Regions from separate parts of the Nakamurella alba genome, predicted to be linked through region 2. Evidence: riboswitches for the same ligand, from Rfam matches in the RefSeq annotation. Region 2 holds a riboswitch; each other region holds the start of a gene.

Region 1 (5,548 bases), on a different contig from region 2:
CGCCGGGAAGCGCCCGGCCAGCCGGTCGTGCAGGTACATGTACGACCCGTAGAACATCGGGTCGCCCTCGCACAGCACCACCACGTCCCGGCCGGCCGCCAGGTGCACGGCCAGCCGCTCCGCCGACTCGTCGTAGAAGCGGTCCATCACCGCGGGATAGCCGCCGGGGTCGGCGGTCTCGCCGGTGGTGACCGGGTAGACGAGCGCCTCCTCGATCACCCCGGCCGGCAGGATGTGGCTCGCGATGGTCCGGGCGATGGACCGCCCGTGCGGGCCGGAGTGGTAGGCGACGACGTCGGCGGCCGCCACCAGCCGGGCGGCCTTGAGGGTGATCAGCTCCGGGTCACCGGGTCCGAGTCCGACGCCGGCCAACGTACCTGTGCTGCTCATATCTCCTGCTCCCTGGCGAGGGCGTTGACCGCGGACGCGGCGAGCGCGGATCCCCCGCGGCGTCCTCGCACGGTGAGGTACGGCACCCCGCGCCCGAATGCGGCGAGGGCCTCCTTCGATTCGGCGGCCCCGATGAAGCCGACCGGCAGGCCGACGATCGCCGCCGGCGGCGGCGCACCGTCCGCCAGCAGCTCCAGCAGGTGGAACAGCGCGGTCGGGGCGTTGCCGATCGCCACCACCGCACCGGCCAGCCGGTCCCCCCAGAGCGACACGGCCGCAGCGGATCTGGTGGTCCCCCAGCGTGCCGCGAGGCCGGGCACCCGCGGGTCGCGCAGCAGGCAGACCACCTCGTTGCCGGCTGGCAGCCGGGCCCGGGTGATCCCGGCGTCGACCATGTGCGCGTCGGTGAAGACCGGCGCCCCGGCCGCCAGCGCCGTCCGTGCGGCGGGGACCAGCTCCGGGTGGATCTGCAGGTCCGCCGCCAATTCCGGCTCGCCGGCGGCGTGCACCATGCGGACGGCGACCCGCTCCGCCACCGCGGGCAGGTGCGCCAGCGCGGCCGGGTCGATCTCGGACCGGATCATCGCAAAGGAATGACGGTAGATCTCCGCGCCGTCCCGCACGTAGTCGTAGCGGGCGGTCGGCGGCCGCAGCACGTCGTCGATCATCCGGTGACCTCCCACGCCCGGACCGAGCGGTGCTCCCCTGCCGGCGCGCCACAGGCCCGCGGGCACCCGATCACGTGCACCCGCCCCCGATGGCCCTGGGTCGCGAGAGATGCTGCCACCGGCCGGGTGTCGGCCCGTCCGGACGGGCAGCGCGGGGCGCCGGTACAGGCGCTGATGCCGCTCCACGCCGCGTCCCCGTCCAACAGGAAGCCCGCGTCCGCCAGCACCGGCGCCATCCCCGGTGCGGCCGTCGGCAGCACGATCCCGCGCCATGGCGTCACCACGACCTCCGGTTGCCCGCGCAGCACATCCAGCATCGCCGGGGTCAGCACCCCGAGCGGTACCGCGGTCGACAGCGCGACGTCCCCGTCGTCCCGGGTGAGCACCCCGTACGGCATCACCACCGGCGCCCGGGGCTGATCGGGCGCGGTCGTGACGCCCGGCAGACCGTCCGGCAGCTCGTCCACGTGCCAGGCCCGGCCCCGCACCCGCAGGAACTGCGAGGCGAGATCAACGATCGCATCGGGGATCCCGGCAGTCGCCACCGACGGCCCGAGGCGGCCGCCGATCAGCAGCCAGCCGTGGTCCTGACCGGTCATCCGCACCCCGAGGTCGAGCCGCAGGCCGGCGAGATCACCACGCCCGTCGTCGATCCCGAACAGGAACCGCCCGGGCAGTCCGGCCAGGTCCGGGGCAGCGCACACCGCGCGGTCGAGAGCGTCGACCAGTGAACGGATGTCGGCCGTACCACCGGTGATCCCGGACAGCGGGGAGGCGGTGACGTTCCGCACCCGTTCGTGCCCGGGGGCGGGCAGCAGGCCGGCGTCGGACAGCAGCGTCACCAGCGCCGCCGGGGCCTCCCCGTCGGGATCCGGCCGGATGCCACGGATCTGCACGTTCCCCCGCGAGGTCAGCTGCAGGTCGCCGTCACCGAACCGGTCCGCGGCCCCGACGAGGGCGGACAGTGCCACCCCCGGCAGCCGCCCGCCGGGCAGCCGCAGTCGCACCAGCGCGCCGTCGGCGGCGAGGTGCGGACGCAGCAGACCGGGGCACCGGTCCGCGGCGGAACGGGCGATCGGTGGGGACACGGCGCCCATGGTGGCACGGCCGCTAGAGTGGTCGTCACCAACGCACCACCCCGCAGTTGTCAGGAACCCGGCGAGCATCCGGGACGGCCTGAGCCACTGTGACCGGGGAGCGCGTCCCGAGTTCCGCCCCGGTCCGCCGGTGCGGGCGTCACTGCCGGTCCGCCGGTGGGAAGGCGTCGGGGCGGGCGTCGATCCGGAAGTCAGGAGACTGACCTGCGGGGACGTCCGAACCGGTCCCAGGCCCGGTGGAAGGAGCTCCGCCATGCCGCGTCTCGCGCTGCTGTCCACCTCGGACACCGATCTGCTGTCCGCCCGCGCCTCGGGTGCCGACGTGGTCCTGGCCAACCCGGCCCGGATGGAGATCGCCGATCTGCCGACATTCCTGCAGGGCTGCGACCTGGTCCTGGTGCGGATCCTCGGCACGGTCCGGACCTGGGCGGACGGGCTCGACGCCATCCGGGCGACCGGGCTGCCGATGGTGGTGCTCGGCGGCGAACGCACCCCGGACGCGGAGCTGATGCGGCTGTCCACGGTGCCGATCGGCGTCGCCGCGCAGGCGCACGGCTACCTCGCCGAGGGCGGCCCGGAGAACCTGACCGAGCTGCACGCCTTCCTGTCCGACACGGTGCTGCTGACCGGCACCGGGTTCGCCCCGGTCCGCCCGCTGCCCGACTGGGCCCTGCTCCCCCGCGACCCGGCACCGCGGCCGGACGGGCCGCGGATCGGCGTGCTCTGCTACCGCGCCCACCACGCCAGCGGCAACACCGCCTTCGTGCACGCCCTCGCCGACGAGATCGACCGGCAGGGCGGGTTCGGTGTCCCGCTGCACTGCGCCTCGCTGCGCACCGCTCCGGCGGACCTGCTGGCCGAGCTGGGCCGGCTCGACGCACTGGTGGTCACCGTGCTCGCCGCGGGGGGCAGCAACCCCGCGGCCGCGAGCGCCGGCGGTGACGACGATGCCTGGGACGTCTCGGCTCTCGCCGACCTGGACATCCCGATCCTGCAAGGGCTGTGCCTGACCCGGGGCCGGGACGAGTGGTTGGAGTCGGACGACGGGCTCAGCCCACTCGACGTGGCGACGCAGGTCGCCGTGCCCGAGTTCGACGGCCGGATCATCACGGTGCCGTTCTCGTTCAAGGAGACCGATGCCGACGGTCTGCCGCGGTACGTGCCGGACCCGGAGCGCTGCGTCCGGCTCGCCGGGATCGCGCTGGGCCACGCCCGGTTGCGGCGCACGCCGCCGGCGGAGCGGCGGATCGCGATCATGCTGTCCGCCTATCCCACGAAGCACTCCCGGATCGGCAACGCGGTCGGCCTGGACACCCCGGTGTCCACCGTCCGGCTGCTGCGCGAGCTGCGCGACGCCGGCTACGACGTCGGACCGGCCGACGGCCCGGACGCGTTGCCCGGGCTGGCCCCGCTGCCGCCGATCGACGGCGAGGAGCCGGACACCACCGCCGGCAATGCGCTGATCCACGCCCTCATCGACGCCGGCGGCCAGGACGAGGAATGGCTCACCGCAGGGCAACTCGCCGGCCAACCGGTCCGCATCCCGGCGGCCCGGTACCGGGAATGGTTCGGCGCGCTGACCCCGGGCCTGCGGGAGGCCGTGACCGACGCCTGGGGGGAGGCGCCCGGCGAGCTGTTCGTGGACCGCTCCACCGACCCGGGCGGGGAGATCGTGCTGGCCACCCTGCGGGCCGGGAACCTGGTGATCCTGATCCAACCGCCGCGCGGGTTCGGCGAGAACCCGGTGGCGATCTACCACGACCCGGACATGGCGCCCTCGCACCACTACCTGGCCGCCTACCGGTGGATCGAGCAGGAGTTCGGCGCGCACGCCGTGGTGCACATGGGCAAGCACGGCAACCTGGAGTGGTTGCCCGGCAAGAACGTCGGCATGTCTGCGGACTGCGGCACCGACGCGGCGCTGGGCAGTGTCCCGTTGATCTACCCGTTCCTGGTCAACGATCCCGGCGAGGGCACCCAGGCAAAGCGCCGGGCGCACGCGGTGATCGTCGACCACCTGGTGCCGCCGATGGCCAGGGCCGAGTCCTACGGCGACATCTCACGGCTGGAGCAGCTGCTCGACGAGCACGCGAACGTCGCCGCGATGGACCCGGCCAAACTGCCGGCCATCCGGGCGCAGATCTGGACGCTGATCCAGGCGGCGAAGATGGACCACGACCTGGGAATCGGAACCCGGCCCGACGACGAGGGTTTCGACGACTTCCTGCTGCACGTCGACGGCTGGCTGTGCGAGATCAAGGACGTGCAGATCCGCGACGGCCTGCACGTACTGGGCGCCGCGCCGACCGGTGAGGCCCGGGTCAACCTGGTGCTCGCCATGCTGCGGGCCACGCAGATCTGGGGCGGCTCCGTGGCCCATCCGGGGCTGCGCGCCGCGCTCGGCCTCAAGGACGGGGCCGACCTGGCCGCCGTCGACGCCGCCGAGACCACCGCCCGGTCGCTGGTGGAGGCCGCCGAGGCCGCCGGCTGGGCACCGTCCGCGATGGCCGGCGTCGTCGCCGGGGTGCTCGGCGACACCGACCCGGCGGTCACGTCGGTCATGGGGTTCGCCGCCACCGAGATCGTGCCGCGACTGGCCCGTACCACCGACGAGATGTCCGCCGTGCTGCACGCTCTCGATGGCGGATTCGTCGCCGCCGGGCCGTCCGGGTCGCCACTGCGCGGCCTGGTCAACGTGCTGCCGACCGGGCGGAACTTCTACTCGGTCGATCCCAAGGCGGTGCCCTCCCGGCTGGCCTGGGACACCGGCTCGGCGATGGCCGCCTCGCTGCTGGAGCGACACCTGGCCGACACCGGGGAGTACCCGCGGTCGGTGGGACTCTCGGTGTGGGGCACCTCCGCCATGCGCACCTCCGGCGACGACATCGCCGAGGTGCTGGCGCTGATCGGCGTCACCCCGGTCTGGGACGAGGCCTCGCGCCGGGTCAGCGGGCTCGAGGTCATCCCGGCCGCCGAGCTGGGCCGGCCGCGGATCGACGTGACCGTCCGCATCTCCGGCTTCTTCCGGGACGCCTTCCCGCACGTGGTGTCGATGCTGGACGACGCCGTGCGGCTGGTGGCGGCGCTGGACGAACCGGCGGAGGTCAACTTCCTGCGGGCCCACGCCGACGCCGACCGGGCTGTGCACGGGGACGACCGGCGGGCCACCACCCGGATCTTCGGCTCGGCGCCGGGCAGCTACGGCGCCGGAATCCTGCCGCTCATCGAGTCCGGGAACTGGCGCGACGACTCCGATCTCGCCGAGGTCTATACCGCCTGGGGCGGCTTCGCCTACGGCCGCGACCTGGCGGGCGCGCCGGCGGCCGAGGACATGCGGGCCAACTACGCGCGGATCGCGGTGGCGGCCAAGAACACCGACACCCGTGAGCACGA
Region 2 (5,548 bases):
AGCGAGATCGGCTCCGACGTCGACACTGTCGCCATCGGTGATCCGGTCGCAGTCGGCAACATCGTCGACTCCTGCGGCGAGTGCCCGATGTGCCGGGCCGGGCAGCAGAACTACTGCGACAGCTTCCCGACGCTGACCTACGGCGGTGCCGATCCGGAGACCGGCGACCGCACCATGGGCGCCTACTCCGCCGAGTACGTGGTGCGGGCGGACTTCGCCTACCCGCTGCCCGCCGGGCTGGATCCGGCCGGCGTGGCGCCGCTGATGTGCGCCGGCGCGACGGTGTGGGAGCCGTTGCGGCACTGGCAGACCGGCCCCGGCAAGCGGGTCGGCATCATCGGCCTTGGCGGACTGGGTCATCTGGCGGTCAAGTTCGCGGCCGCCCTGGGCGCAGAGGTCACGGTCTTCACGACGTCGTCGGCCAAGGAGCAGGACGCCCGGTCGCTCGGCGCGGAGGCCGTCGTGGTGTCGACCGATGCGGAAGCCATGCGATCCGCCCGTGGCAGCCTCGATCTGATCATCGACACTGTTTCCGCCGACCACGATCTCGGCCCGTACCTGCGGACCCTTGCCCTGGACGGGACCCTCTGCCATCTCGGCGATCTCGGTCCGGTGGGGGTGGACACGATGGACCTGCTGATCGGGCGGAAGTCGTTGAGTTCGTCCGGCAGCGCGGGTCTTCCGGCCACCCGCGAGATGCTGGATTTCTGCGGCGAGCACGGGATCACGGCCGACGTCGAGGTGCTTCCTTCGGCGCAGGTGATGACCGCGCTCGACCGGCTGGCGAAGGGCGACGTCCGCTACCGGTTCGTGCTCGACATGTCGGATCTCTGAACCGGTTCGATAGTCAGTGCCGACGGGTGCGAGCGAAAGGTGCACCCGAGACGGATGGACCGTTTCGCCTCACGACACCGTGCGGTACCGCTGCTCCATCACGCAATCCGTCGGTCGAGATCGGCCAACGGCTACCGTCAGGATCATGATCGATCAGCAGCGGTTCTGGGACGAACAGGCCGAGACCTTCGACCAGGAACCCGACCACGGCCTGCTCGACCCGGCGGTGCGGGCTGCCTGGGCCGCCCTGCTCCGCGAGGTCCTGCCGGAGCCGCCGGCTCGGATTCTCGATCTGGGCTGCGGCACCGGCAGTCTCGCCCTGCTGTGTGCGGAAGCGGGTCACCGGGTCGACGGCATCGACAGTTCACCTCGGATGATCGATCGCGCCCGCGCCAAGGCGCGAGCCGCGGGGTTGGCTATCAGCTACGAGACCGGTGATGCGGCAGACCCTCCCGCTTCGGCCGGACCGGTCAACGTGATCCTGGCACGCCACCTGCTGTGGGCCCTGCCGGATCCATCGGCGGCGATCAGCCGGTGGGTGGAGTTGCTCGCGCCAGGCGGGTCGCTGGTGGTGATCGAGGGACTCTGGTCCACCGGAGCCGGTATTCCCGCGGAGGCATGCCGGCGGATCGTGTTGGAGCACCGGCGGTCCGCGGTGGTGACCGTCCTGGATGACCCGGTGCTGTGGGGCCGGGTCATCGACGACGAGCGCTACCTGTTGGTCAGCCCGGACTGATCGGTCGGCGTCAGCCCGCCAAGAGCTCCCGGGTCACCAGTACTTTCACCTCGTGGCCGGTGGCGGCAGCGGCGAAGGCGTCGGCCGCCTGCTCGAGCGGGAAGGTGGCCGTGATGAAGTCCTCCGGCCGGACGAGCCCGGCCCGGATGATCTCGATCGACCGCTCGTAGTCCTCGGGCATGTAGGTGGCGCTGCCCTGCAATCGCATCTGCAGGTCCTGCAGCTTCGGCAGCGGGACGGTCACGTCCTTCTGCGGGACGCCGACGATCACCACGGTGCCGCCCTTCTGCGCCAGCCCGAACGCCTGGTCGACGGTGGGCTGCAGTGCGACGCAGTCGAAGACGACATCAGCACTCTCGCCGAGGATCTCGCGGACGTGCTGGACCATGTCGGGATCGCCGGCGTCGACGACCGCGTCGGCACCGAGCCGCCCTGCGCGCTCGCGCTTGCTCTCCAGCATGTCGGTGACGACCACGGTGCGCGCCCCCGCATACCGCACCGCCGCCAGCATCAGCAGACCGATCGTGCCGGCGCCGATGATCACGACGGCCTTGCCCTCGACGCCGCCGCTGATCCGCTCCGCGTGCACCGGTGTGGACAGCGGCTCGATGAGAGAGGCTTGCAGGTCGGTGATGTCGGTGGGCAGCACATGGACGCGACCGACCGGAACGGTGAAGTGGTCCGCCATCCCGCCCTGGTCGTAGCCGCAGCCGAAGAACCGGAGGTGCTCGCAGATGTGGCTGCGCCCGGTCCGACACATCTTGCACTCGCCGCACGGCAGAGTTGGCTCCACGGTGATGTGGTCCCCGACGGCCACGCCGTCGACCCCGGCACCGACCGCGCGGACCGTGCCGACGACCTCGTGCCCCGGCAGATAGGGGAGCGGGACGAACGGGTGGTGGCCGGCCGCCGCATGGACGTCGGAACCGCAGACGCCGGACACCGACATCTCCACCAGCACCTCGCCGGGCAACGGCTCGGGCCGCTCCGCGTCGACGACCTGCACGCCCTCCGGCCGCACGATCACCCGTCGCATGCTCTCCGGCATCCTGGAACTCCCGTCGTCGTCGACCCGTCGGACCTGCTGAGGACATTGTGACACCGATGTCAGAAGGTGCCACCGGCGGACCGGTCGCCACCCCGGTCGTCGCGACACGCCACGACATCTGGGGGTGGTCAGAGTTGCCCACCCCAACATGTACTGTCCTCGCTACCGAAGGTTCTCCCCGGGTGACACCGGGGAGAGGCAACAGGGAACCCGGTGCGATTCCGGGACTGCCCCGCAGCGGTGAGTGGGAACGACCACGGTCCCGGCGGCTCGAGAAGAGCAGCCGGACAGCACTGGGTGAGAGCCCGGGAAGCGACCGTCAGTAGGTGTGCCGGAGACGGCACGTGCCCACGAGTCCGAAGACCTGCCTCGGGACGGGCGCCACCGGCGCCCGTGCACGACTGACCCCGAGGGAGGGTCGTCCGCCCCCGCGGCTGCTGCCGCCGGGGTGCGCACGCTCCCCCGGATCCGTCGTCACCGACGGCTCGCGAGGAGAGAGCTTTGACCAGCACCCTGGACGCCACCCACCTGTCCGCAACACCCCCGGACCATCCGGTCCCCACCGCACCGATGTCGGTGCGCCGCCGCGACGGGTCCGTCGCCCCCTTCGACCAGGGCCGGATCGCGGTCGCGATCACCAAGGCTTTCCTGGCCGTCGAGGGCGAGACCGCAGGCCGGTCCTCCCGGCTGCGCGCTGTCGTCACCTCCCTCACCGAGGCGGTCGTCGGCACTCTGGAGCGGCGCTACGGCGACACCGGCCGCCCGGTCGACCTCGAGGACGTTCAGGACCAGGTCGAGCTGGCCCTCATGCGCGACGGTCACCAGGCCGTGGCCCGTGCCTACGTGCTCTACCGCGAGGAGCATCGTCGCGCCCGGGCCGAGCGCGCAGGCACGCAGACCGCGACCGTCGCCGGGCTGTCCGTCGCCAGGGCCGACGGCACCCGGGTGCCGCTGGACCGGGCCCGCCTCCGCGTGCTCATCGACGAGGCCTGCGCCGGGCTGGCCGACGCCTCGGCCGACGCGGTACTGACCGCGACCGAGGCCAACCTGTACGACGGGATCAGCGAGAAGGAACTGGGTCTCGCCCCGATCATGGCTGCCCGGGCGCTGGTGGAGACCGAGCCGCGGTACTCCCAGGTCGCCGCCCGGCTGCTGGCGGACACGCTGCGATCGGAGGCGCTGAGCCACATCACCGGCACGCCGGACCAGGCCACCGCGACGGCGATGAACGACCGGTACGCCGCGTACTTCAAGGACTTCGTGGCCCGGGGCATCGCCCTCGGCCGGCTGGACCCGGAGCTGGCAGGCTTCGACCTGGACAAGGTCGCGGCGGCGCTGGAGGGCGAGCGGGACGGCACCTTCACCTTCCTCGGGCTGCAGACCCTCTACGACCGGTACTTCCTGCACGACGACGGGGTGCGGTACGAGCTGCCGCAGGCGTTCTTCATGCGGGTGGCGATGGGGCTCGCCGTGCGCGAGATCGACCGTGAGGAAAGGGCGATCGAGTTCTACCGGCTGCTGTCCTCCTTCGACTTCATGGCCTCGACCCCCACCCTGTTCAACTCCGGGACCACCCACTCGCAGCTGAGTTCGTGCTTCCTGACCACCGTCGACGACGACCTCGCCTCCATCTTCGCCGGCATCAAGGACAACGCGATGCTGGCGAAGTTCTCCGGGGGCCTCGGCAACGACTGGACCCCGGTGCGGGGGATCGGCGCACACATCAAGGGCACCAACGGCACGTCCTCCGGCGTGGTCCCGTTCCTGAAGATCGCGAACGACACCGCGGTCGCGGTGAACCAGGGCGGCAAGCGCAAGGGCGCAGTGTGTGCCTACCTGGAGACCTGGCACATCGACATCGAAGAGTTCCTCGACCTGCGCCGCAACACCGGTGACGACCGCCGGCGGACGCACGACATGAACACCGCGAACTGGGTGCCGGACGAGTTCCTCCGCCGGGTGGAGGCGGGCGGGCAGTGGACGCTTTTCTCCCCGGACGAGGTCTCGGACCTGCACGACCTGTACGGCGACGCCTTCGCCGCCCGGTACGCCGAGTACGAGGCCGCCGCCGACCGCGGCGGGATCCGGGTGTTCCGGCGGCTTCCCGCCGTCGACCTGTGGCGGCGGATGCTCACCGCGCTGTTCGAGACCGGGCACCCGTGGATCACCTTCAAGGACGCCTGCAACCTGCGGTCCCCACAGCAGCACGCGGGGGTGGTGCACTCGTCCAACCTGTGCACGGAGATCACCCTCAACACCCGCACCGGCAGCGACAGCGAGACCGCCGTCTGCAACCTCGGTTCGGTGAACCTGGCCGCCCACGTGACCGCGGACGGGCTGGACGTGGAGCGGCTGCGCCGGACCGTCACCACCGCGGTGCGGATGCTGGACAACGTCATCGACATCAACCTGTACACGGTGCCGTCGGCCCGGCGGTCCAACCTCAAGCACCGCCCGGTCGGACTGGGGCTGATGGGCTTCGCCGACGCGCTGTACACCCTCGGGGTGCCCTACGCCTCCGAGGCGGCGGTCGAGTTCGCCGATGTCTCGATGGAACACCTTTCCTACTGGGCGATCTCGGCGTCGTCGCAGCTCGCCGCCGAGCGTGGCCGGTACCCGTCGTTCGACGGATCGCTGTGGAGCCGGGGCATCCTGCCGATCGACTCCATCGCCCTGCTGGCCGACGCCCGCGGTGGTGACCTGGACCAGGACCGCACGGCGCGGCTCGACTGGGAGTCCCTGCGTGAGCGGGTGCGCACGGTGGGCGTGCGGAACTCCAACATCATGGCGATCGCGCCGACGGCGACCATCTCGAACATCGTGGGTGTGTCGCAGTCGATCGAGCCGACGTTCCGCAACCTGTTCGTCAAGTCGAACATGAGCGGCGACTTCACCGTGGTGAACGAGCATCTCGTGCGGGTGCTGAAGGA
Region 3 (5,548 bases), on a different contig from region 2:
GCGTCGTCGGCGGCCGGGCTTGGGTCCGCATCTGCTGACGGGCGATCCGCGCCGGCGCGCCGGAGACGCGTCGGGGCAGGCGCCTGCACCTGCCACCCGCGTGGCACTGCGCCGTCGCGGCCGTCCCAGCGGGCCAGGAACCGGCGCAGCACCGACACCGTGCAGAGTGCGACCGCGGCGCCCACCAGGTCGACGGCGATGTGCAACTCCACGGTGTCGGCGACCGCCTGCTCGCTGGTGCCGAACGCTCGCACCAGGGTGGCCACCACCAGCACCGCATTCAGCACCCAGAGCACCCACCAGGCCGTGATCCAGCGGGAGACCCGTTGCGGGCGTTGATCTTCCGAACCTTCCACCTGCAGTCCGAGGTCGATCTCGGACAGCACCTGACCGATCCCGTGCAGGTTCCAGACCGGCACGACCATCCGGGCCAGCACCGAGGCCGGTCGCCGGGACGGCGAAGCCCCGGCCCGGTGGGCGGTCGCGGCGTGCAGGCGCACCAGCGCCGGCAGCACCAGGACCGCGGTGAGCAACGCGCCGGCCACCGCCGTCCAGCTCGCGGACACCACCAGGGCCTCGCTCGCCCGGACCGGCACCGGTGGCAGCACCTCGGTCCGGCCGCGGAGCATGAGCACGTAGCGCCAGGTCTCTCCGCTCGCGGCGATCACCGCAGCCAGGGCGGTCAGTCCGGCGGTCAGTGCACCGATCCGCAGGGCGCTCCGCGCCCGGCCGAGAACGCCTGCGGCGTCGTCGCTCTCGGTCTGCACGGTGGCGGTCCGCCAGATGACGGTGGGGAAGCCCCAGCGCGGCGGCCGCCCGTGATAGGACGGCGGGCCGTGATAGGCACGCGGCGGTGGTTCCGGCCGGCGACCGACGGTCACCCCTGGCGGCGGGTGCGCCCGCCACCGCTGGATCGGCAGCGGGGCCGAGCAGTAGACGCAGCTGTGCACGCCGCGCGGCATCGGCGGCTGGGTGCGGGCGCAGCGGGGACAGCGCACGGTCAGATGATCTCCGGGGCCCCGCCGCTGCCGGCGCCCTCCAACGGCCGGCCGGCGCGGGCCCACTCCATCATCCCGCCGGCGACGTTGACCGACTCCCAGCCGTTGGCGTTGAGGAATTCGGTGACCCGGGCGGACCGGCCGCCGGACCGGCAGATGACGTAGAGCGGCGCTGCCTCCGGCACCTCGCCGAGGCGGCCGGTGAGCGTGGTCATCGGGATGTGGACGGCGCCCGGCGCGTGCCCGGCCTCCCACTCGTCGCTCTCGCGCACGTCGAGCAGCACGGCGTCGGCGGGCACCTGGTCGATCCCGACCTCGGGAACCTGGGATGGCATCACGCCCTCCATCCTCCCACCCACCCCCGCGGGCGTCCCCGGATCCGGAGCGATGGGGAGCCGGGCGGGTGCGGGACGACTCCGGAGCGGCGGGGAGCCGGGCGGGTGCGGGACGACCGAGGAACGAGGAAGGACTGCAGCCGCTCAAGCCGGCGGACCGGCGCGACAGTCCACTCGGAACGAGGGAGCGACTGCAGCTGCATCAACCGGCGGACCAGCGCGACTATCAGACACGGAGCGCTCGGGAGGGCGGTGTGGAGTCGGGTCACTCGCTGCTGCGGGAGTCGTCCGCCTCGACAGCTCGGTATCGCGCCAACTTCTCCTCGTAGGCCGCCTCACCCACGCGCGTCCTGAACTGCTCCTTGGACAAGAACCTGAGCGCGCTCGAGCCCGAGAAATCTGATTCCGGATCCGACGAATCACCTACATCCGGATTCGTGCGGGCGGACCCCGCAGGCCCGACGGCCAGGACCGCCAGCAGGACGCCGATCCCGACGAGGAGTGTTCGATACATGCCCGACCTCCGTGAGCCTCACCGGACCCGCCGCCCCGAACGGTACCCGGCAACGTTCCGCCGGCGGCCGCTCGCGCGTGCTGGAAGCCGCTGCGGCGTCATCAACCGGCGGACAAGCGCTGCCATCGGACACGGTGCTCGCCCGGCCGGGCGGGTCACACCGAGTTGACACCACCCGGACCTGCCTGGGACTTTGGACCGGTTGTGCCCACCTGGCAGGGGAAGCCGGTCCGACTCCGGCACTGACCCGCAACGGTAGGTCCGCGGCCCGCGCCGCGGACGAGTCCGGATACCTGCCCGGTGCGAAACGGCTCCACACCACCCGTCGAGGTCCGCGGGCGGAGTCCCCCCGCGTCGCAGCGGGGGTACGTCCGTCGGGACCCAGCTGAGAGGCCCCGATGTCCTTCCTGATCCGTACCGCCGCGGTCGTGTCCGCGACGGTCCTGGGCGCCGGCGCGCTGCTCGCCGCCCCCGCCCTCGCCGTCCCCGCCGAAGGGCCGGTGTACACCACGGATCCGGCCGCGGGTGCGGCCGGCTGGCTCGCCCGTCAGCTGGTCGACGGTGACCACATGCAGACCGATTTCGGCGGCACGAAGTACGACGACCAGGGACTGACGGCGGACGTCATCCTCGCGCTGGACAGCGCCAAGGTCGGCCAGGACGCCGCCGCGGCCGCCACCGGCTGGCTGGCGGACAACGTCCGGACCTACGTCGGCAACGGCGAGACCGAGTCGTACGCGGGCGCGTTGGCCAAGACCATCCTGGTCGCCGACGCCCAGGGTGAGGACCCGCGCAACTTCGGCGGGGTCGACCTCGTCGTCCAGCTGGAGAACCTGCACTCCCAGACCGGCCGCTACAGCGACGTCTCGGAGTACGGCGACTACAGCAACGCGATCACCCAGTCGCTGGCGATCATCGCGCTGAACCGCACCACCGACGCCGCGCCGCAGGACGCCGGCGCCTCGCTGCGCAGCCTGCAGTGCCAGGACGGCGGGTTCGCCCTCTCCTACGACGTCCAGCCGTGCGTCAGCGATCCCGACGGCACCGCCCACGCGATCCAGGCCCTCAACCCGGGCGAGTCCCAGGAAGCCGCACTCGACTACCTCGAGGGCATCCAGCAGGAGAACGGCGGCTTCACAGCCGCGGCCACCGGCGGCGTGCCGGGTGCGGTCAACAGCAACACCACCGGGCTGGCCACCGCCGCCCTGCTCAAGGGCGACCGCCCGGATCCGGCCGCGGCCGGCATGCAGTACCTGACCGGTCTGCAGGTGACCGTGAACGGCGACGACGTCGGCGCGATCGCCTACGACGGCACCGGTTTCGACGCCACCACCGCCCCGCGTGCCACCTCGCAGGCGATCCTCGGCCTGATCGGCGCCGACCTGAACACGGTCGACAACACCGACGCGGCCGCCGAGGCGCCGGTGCTCGAGGGCACCGACCCGCCGACCAGCTCGAGCAGCGCGCCGAGCTCCAGCAGCTCCGCCGGCTCCAGCACGAGCCCCTCGTCGTCGTCCGGCTCCTCGACGTCGTCCCCGTCCAGCTCCTCCGCTCCGGTGTCCTCGACCTCGGCCCCGTCCACCCCGTCGACGAGCACCCCGGCCACCACCGCGACCACCCCGGCCACCAGCACGTCCGAGTCGGCGTCGGTCTCCGCCGATCTGGGCTCGGTGGCGCAGGGCGGCTCCGTCACGGTCACGGTGAGCGGCTTCCTGCCGGGCGAGACCGCCCGGGTCGAGCTGCACTCCACCCCGATCGTGCTGGGCACCTTCCTGATCGGCGCCGACGGCGCCGGCTCGGCCACCGTCACCATCCCGGACGACGCCGAGGCCGGGCAGCACGAGATCTGGGTGATCGGCGAGACCTCCGGTGTGGTCGTCACCATCCCGGTCACCGTCGAGCCCTCGCTGGCCGCGACCGGCGTCTCCTCCGGCGTCACCACCCTGGGCATCATCGGCCTCGTCACCCTGCTGCTCGGCGGGTCGCTGCTGCTGATCGCCCGTCGTCGCAGCGTGGCCGCGGGACACCGGCACCGATGATCCGCACCCGGGCCAGGAACTCCCGCGCCCGGGGACACCACCGGTTCCGCCCGCTGTTGCTGTCCCTGCTCGCCGCCGGTGCCGCCCCACTCCTCGGGGCGGCACCGGCCGCAGCGGCAGCGGCCGTGCCGTGCACCGCCCAGCAGGTCACCGTTGTCGTCGGGTCCGACGTCAGTTGCAGCGGTGACGCCGCGAACGGCCTCGCTGCCCTGCAGTCGGCCGGCCACAGCTACGCTTTCGTCCCGCGCCAACCGGGCTTCGTCTGCCAGATCGACGGCCAACCGGATCCGTGCAACGGGGCGCCCTCGAACGCCTACTGGTCCTACTGGCACGCCCAGCCCGGCGGTACCTGGGTCTACAGCACCGCAGGAGCCGGCTCGTACGACCCGGCCCCGGGCAGCGTCGAGGGCTGGGCCTTCGGTGCCGGCGACCCGCCGCCGATCGACCCACCGACCCTGGCCGCGCCGCCCACCAACCCGAAGCCCACCCCCACGCAGGCACCGGCGCCGACCACGCCCAAGCCCACCCCCACGAAGACCACTCCGGCTCCGACCACCCGGGCGACGACCCCGCGGCCGACCACCGCCCCGGTTCCGACGACGCGGACCACTGCTGCCCCGCCGACAGCACCGTCTCCCACGACACCGCCGACCACGCAGGCACCTGGCACGACCGCCCCGGCTCCGCCGACGGCGCCGACCGCCGACCCGCCCACGGCCGACACCACTGCCGAGCAGACCGATGGCGGGCCGGACACCACAACGACCTCCGGAACGGCCACCACCGGCGCACCGTCGACGCCGAGCCGCTCCCCCGCTACCTCCGCGATCCCGCCGAGCGCGTCGTCCCCGACCCGGCTCTCGCACCAGGGCAGCTCCGCGCCTCCTGTACCAATCAGCTCGACATCGGCCCCGGCCCCATCGGCCACCGGATCGAGCGACACCACCCCGTCCGCCGATCCGTCGGTCCTGCCCGCGTCGGCGGCCACCTCCGACGAGAACGACTCGTCGGCAGGCACCATCTGGGGTGTGGTGGTCGGAGCGCTCGCGGTCGCGGGACTGGGCACCGTCGCGGTGTTGCGGTCGCGACGGTCCCGCGGGTGACGGCGCAGGTCCGTCCGGAGGCGTGGTGGATCTGGGCGTTGTGCCTGGCCGCGACGGCCGACCGGACCACCAACCCGATCCTGCTCGCGACGTTGATCGCGGTGACCTGGTTCGTGGTCAGCAGCTGCCGTTCCCGCGAACCGTGGGCGCCGGGCTGGACGCGCGGGTTCGCCGCCTTCTTCAAGCTGGCCCTGGTCGTGCTGGCCATCAGGACCGTCTTCCACATCCTGCTCGGCTCGCCCACCGGCGGTCCGGTGCTGTTCACCCTGCCGACGGTGCACCTGCCGGACTGGGCCACCGGGATCGGGATCGGCGGGCCGGTGTACGCCGACGGCCTGCTCGGCACGCTGTACGCCGCGCTGTCGCTCGCGGTGCTGCTGTGCTGCGTCGGCGCGGCGGTGGCGCTGGCCGATCCGCGCCGGCTGCTGGCCGCGCTGCCCGGGGCGCTCTACGAGGTCGGCGTCGCGGTGGTGGTCGCCATGTCGTTGGCGCCGGAACTGCTGGCCGGGGCGCAGCGGGTCCGCCGGGCCCGGGAACTGCGCGGTGACGCCACCGCGGG

The links. A riboswitch is a leader RNA that binds a small molecule or an ion and turns the genes downstream of it on or off. The one in region 2 is predicted to bind cobalamin.
Region 1: it holds a riboswitch for cobalamin, as region 2 does, so the genes downstream of both, cobN (cobaltochelatase subunit CobN) here and GIS00_RS12340 (ribonucleoside-diphosphate reductase subunit alpha) in region 2, are expected to answer to the same signal.
Region 3: it holds a riboswitch for cobalamin, as region 2 does, so the genes downstream of both, GIS00_RS16995 (LPXTG cell wall anchor domain-containing protein) here and GIS00_RS12340 (ribonucleoside-diphosphate reductase subunit alpha) in region 2, are expected to answer to the same signal.

What each region holds. Positions count from the first base shown of each region.
Region 1 covers NZ_WLYK01000001.1:851,855-857,402, reverse strand. The annotation lists gene GIS00_RS03760 (precorrin-2 C(20)-methyltransferase) at 1-390, opposite strand, end outside; gene GIS00_RS03755 (precorrin-8X methylmutase) at 387-1,058, opposite strand; gene GIS00_RS03750 (precorrin-3B synthase) at 1,055-2,146, opposite strand; cobalamin riboswitch at 2,184-2,377, shown strand; gene cobN (cobaltochelatase subunit CobN) at 2,409-5,548, shown strand, end outside.
Region 2 covers NZ_WLYK01000005.1:32,450-37,997, reverse strand. The annotation lists gene GIS00_RS12355 (NAD(P)-dependent alcohol dehydrogenase) at 1-834, shown strand, start outside; gene GIS00_RS12350 (class I SAM-dependent methyltransferase) at 980-1,570, shown strand; gene GIS00_RS12345 (zinc-dependent alcohol dehydrogenase) at 1,581-2,606, opposite strand; cobalamin riboswitch at 2,771-3,004, shown strand; gene GIS00_RS12340 (ribonucleoside-diphosphate reductase subunit alpha) at 3,189-5,548, shown strand, end outside.
Region 3 covers NZ_WLYK01000006.1:395,952-401,499, forward strand. The annotation lists partial or broken gene GIS00_RS29045 (DUF4328 domain-containing protein) at 150-962, opposite strand; gene GIS00_RS16985 (rhodanese-like domain-containing protein) at 1,001-1,333, opposite strand; gene GIS00_RS16990 (hypothetical protein) at 1,599-1,847, opposite strand; cobalamin riboswitch at 2,031-2,162, shown strand; gene GIS00_RS16995 (LPXTG cell wall anchor domain-containing protein) at 2,246-3,886, shown strand; gene GIS00_RS26970 (putative sodium/potassium/calcium exchanger) at 3,883-4,989, shown strand; gene GIS00_RS17000 (energy-coupling factor transporter transmembrane component T) at 4,986-5,548, shown strand, end outside.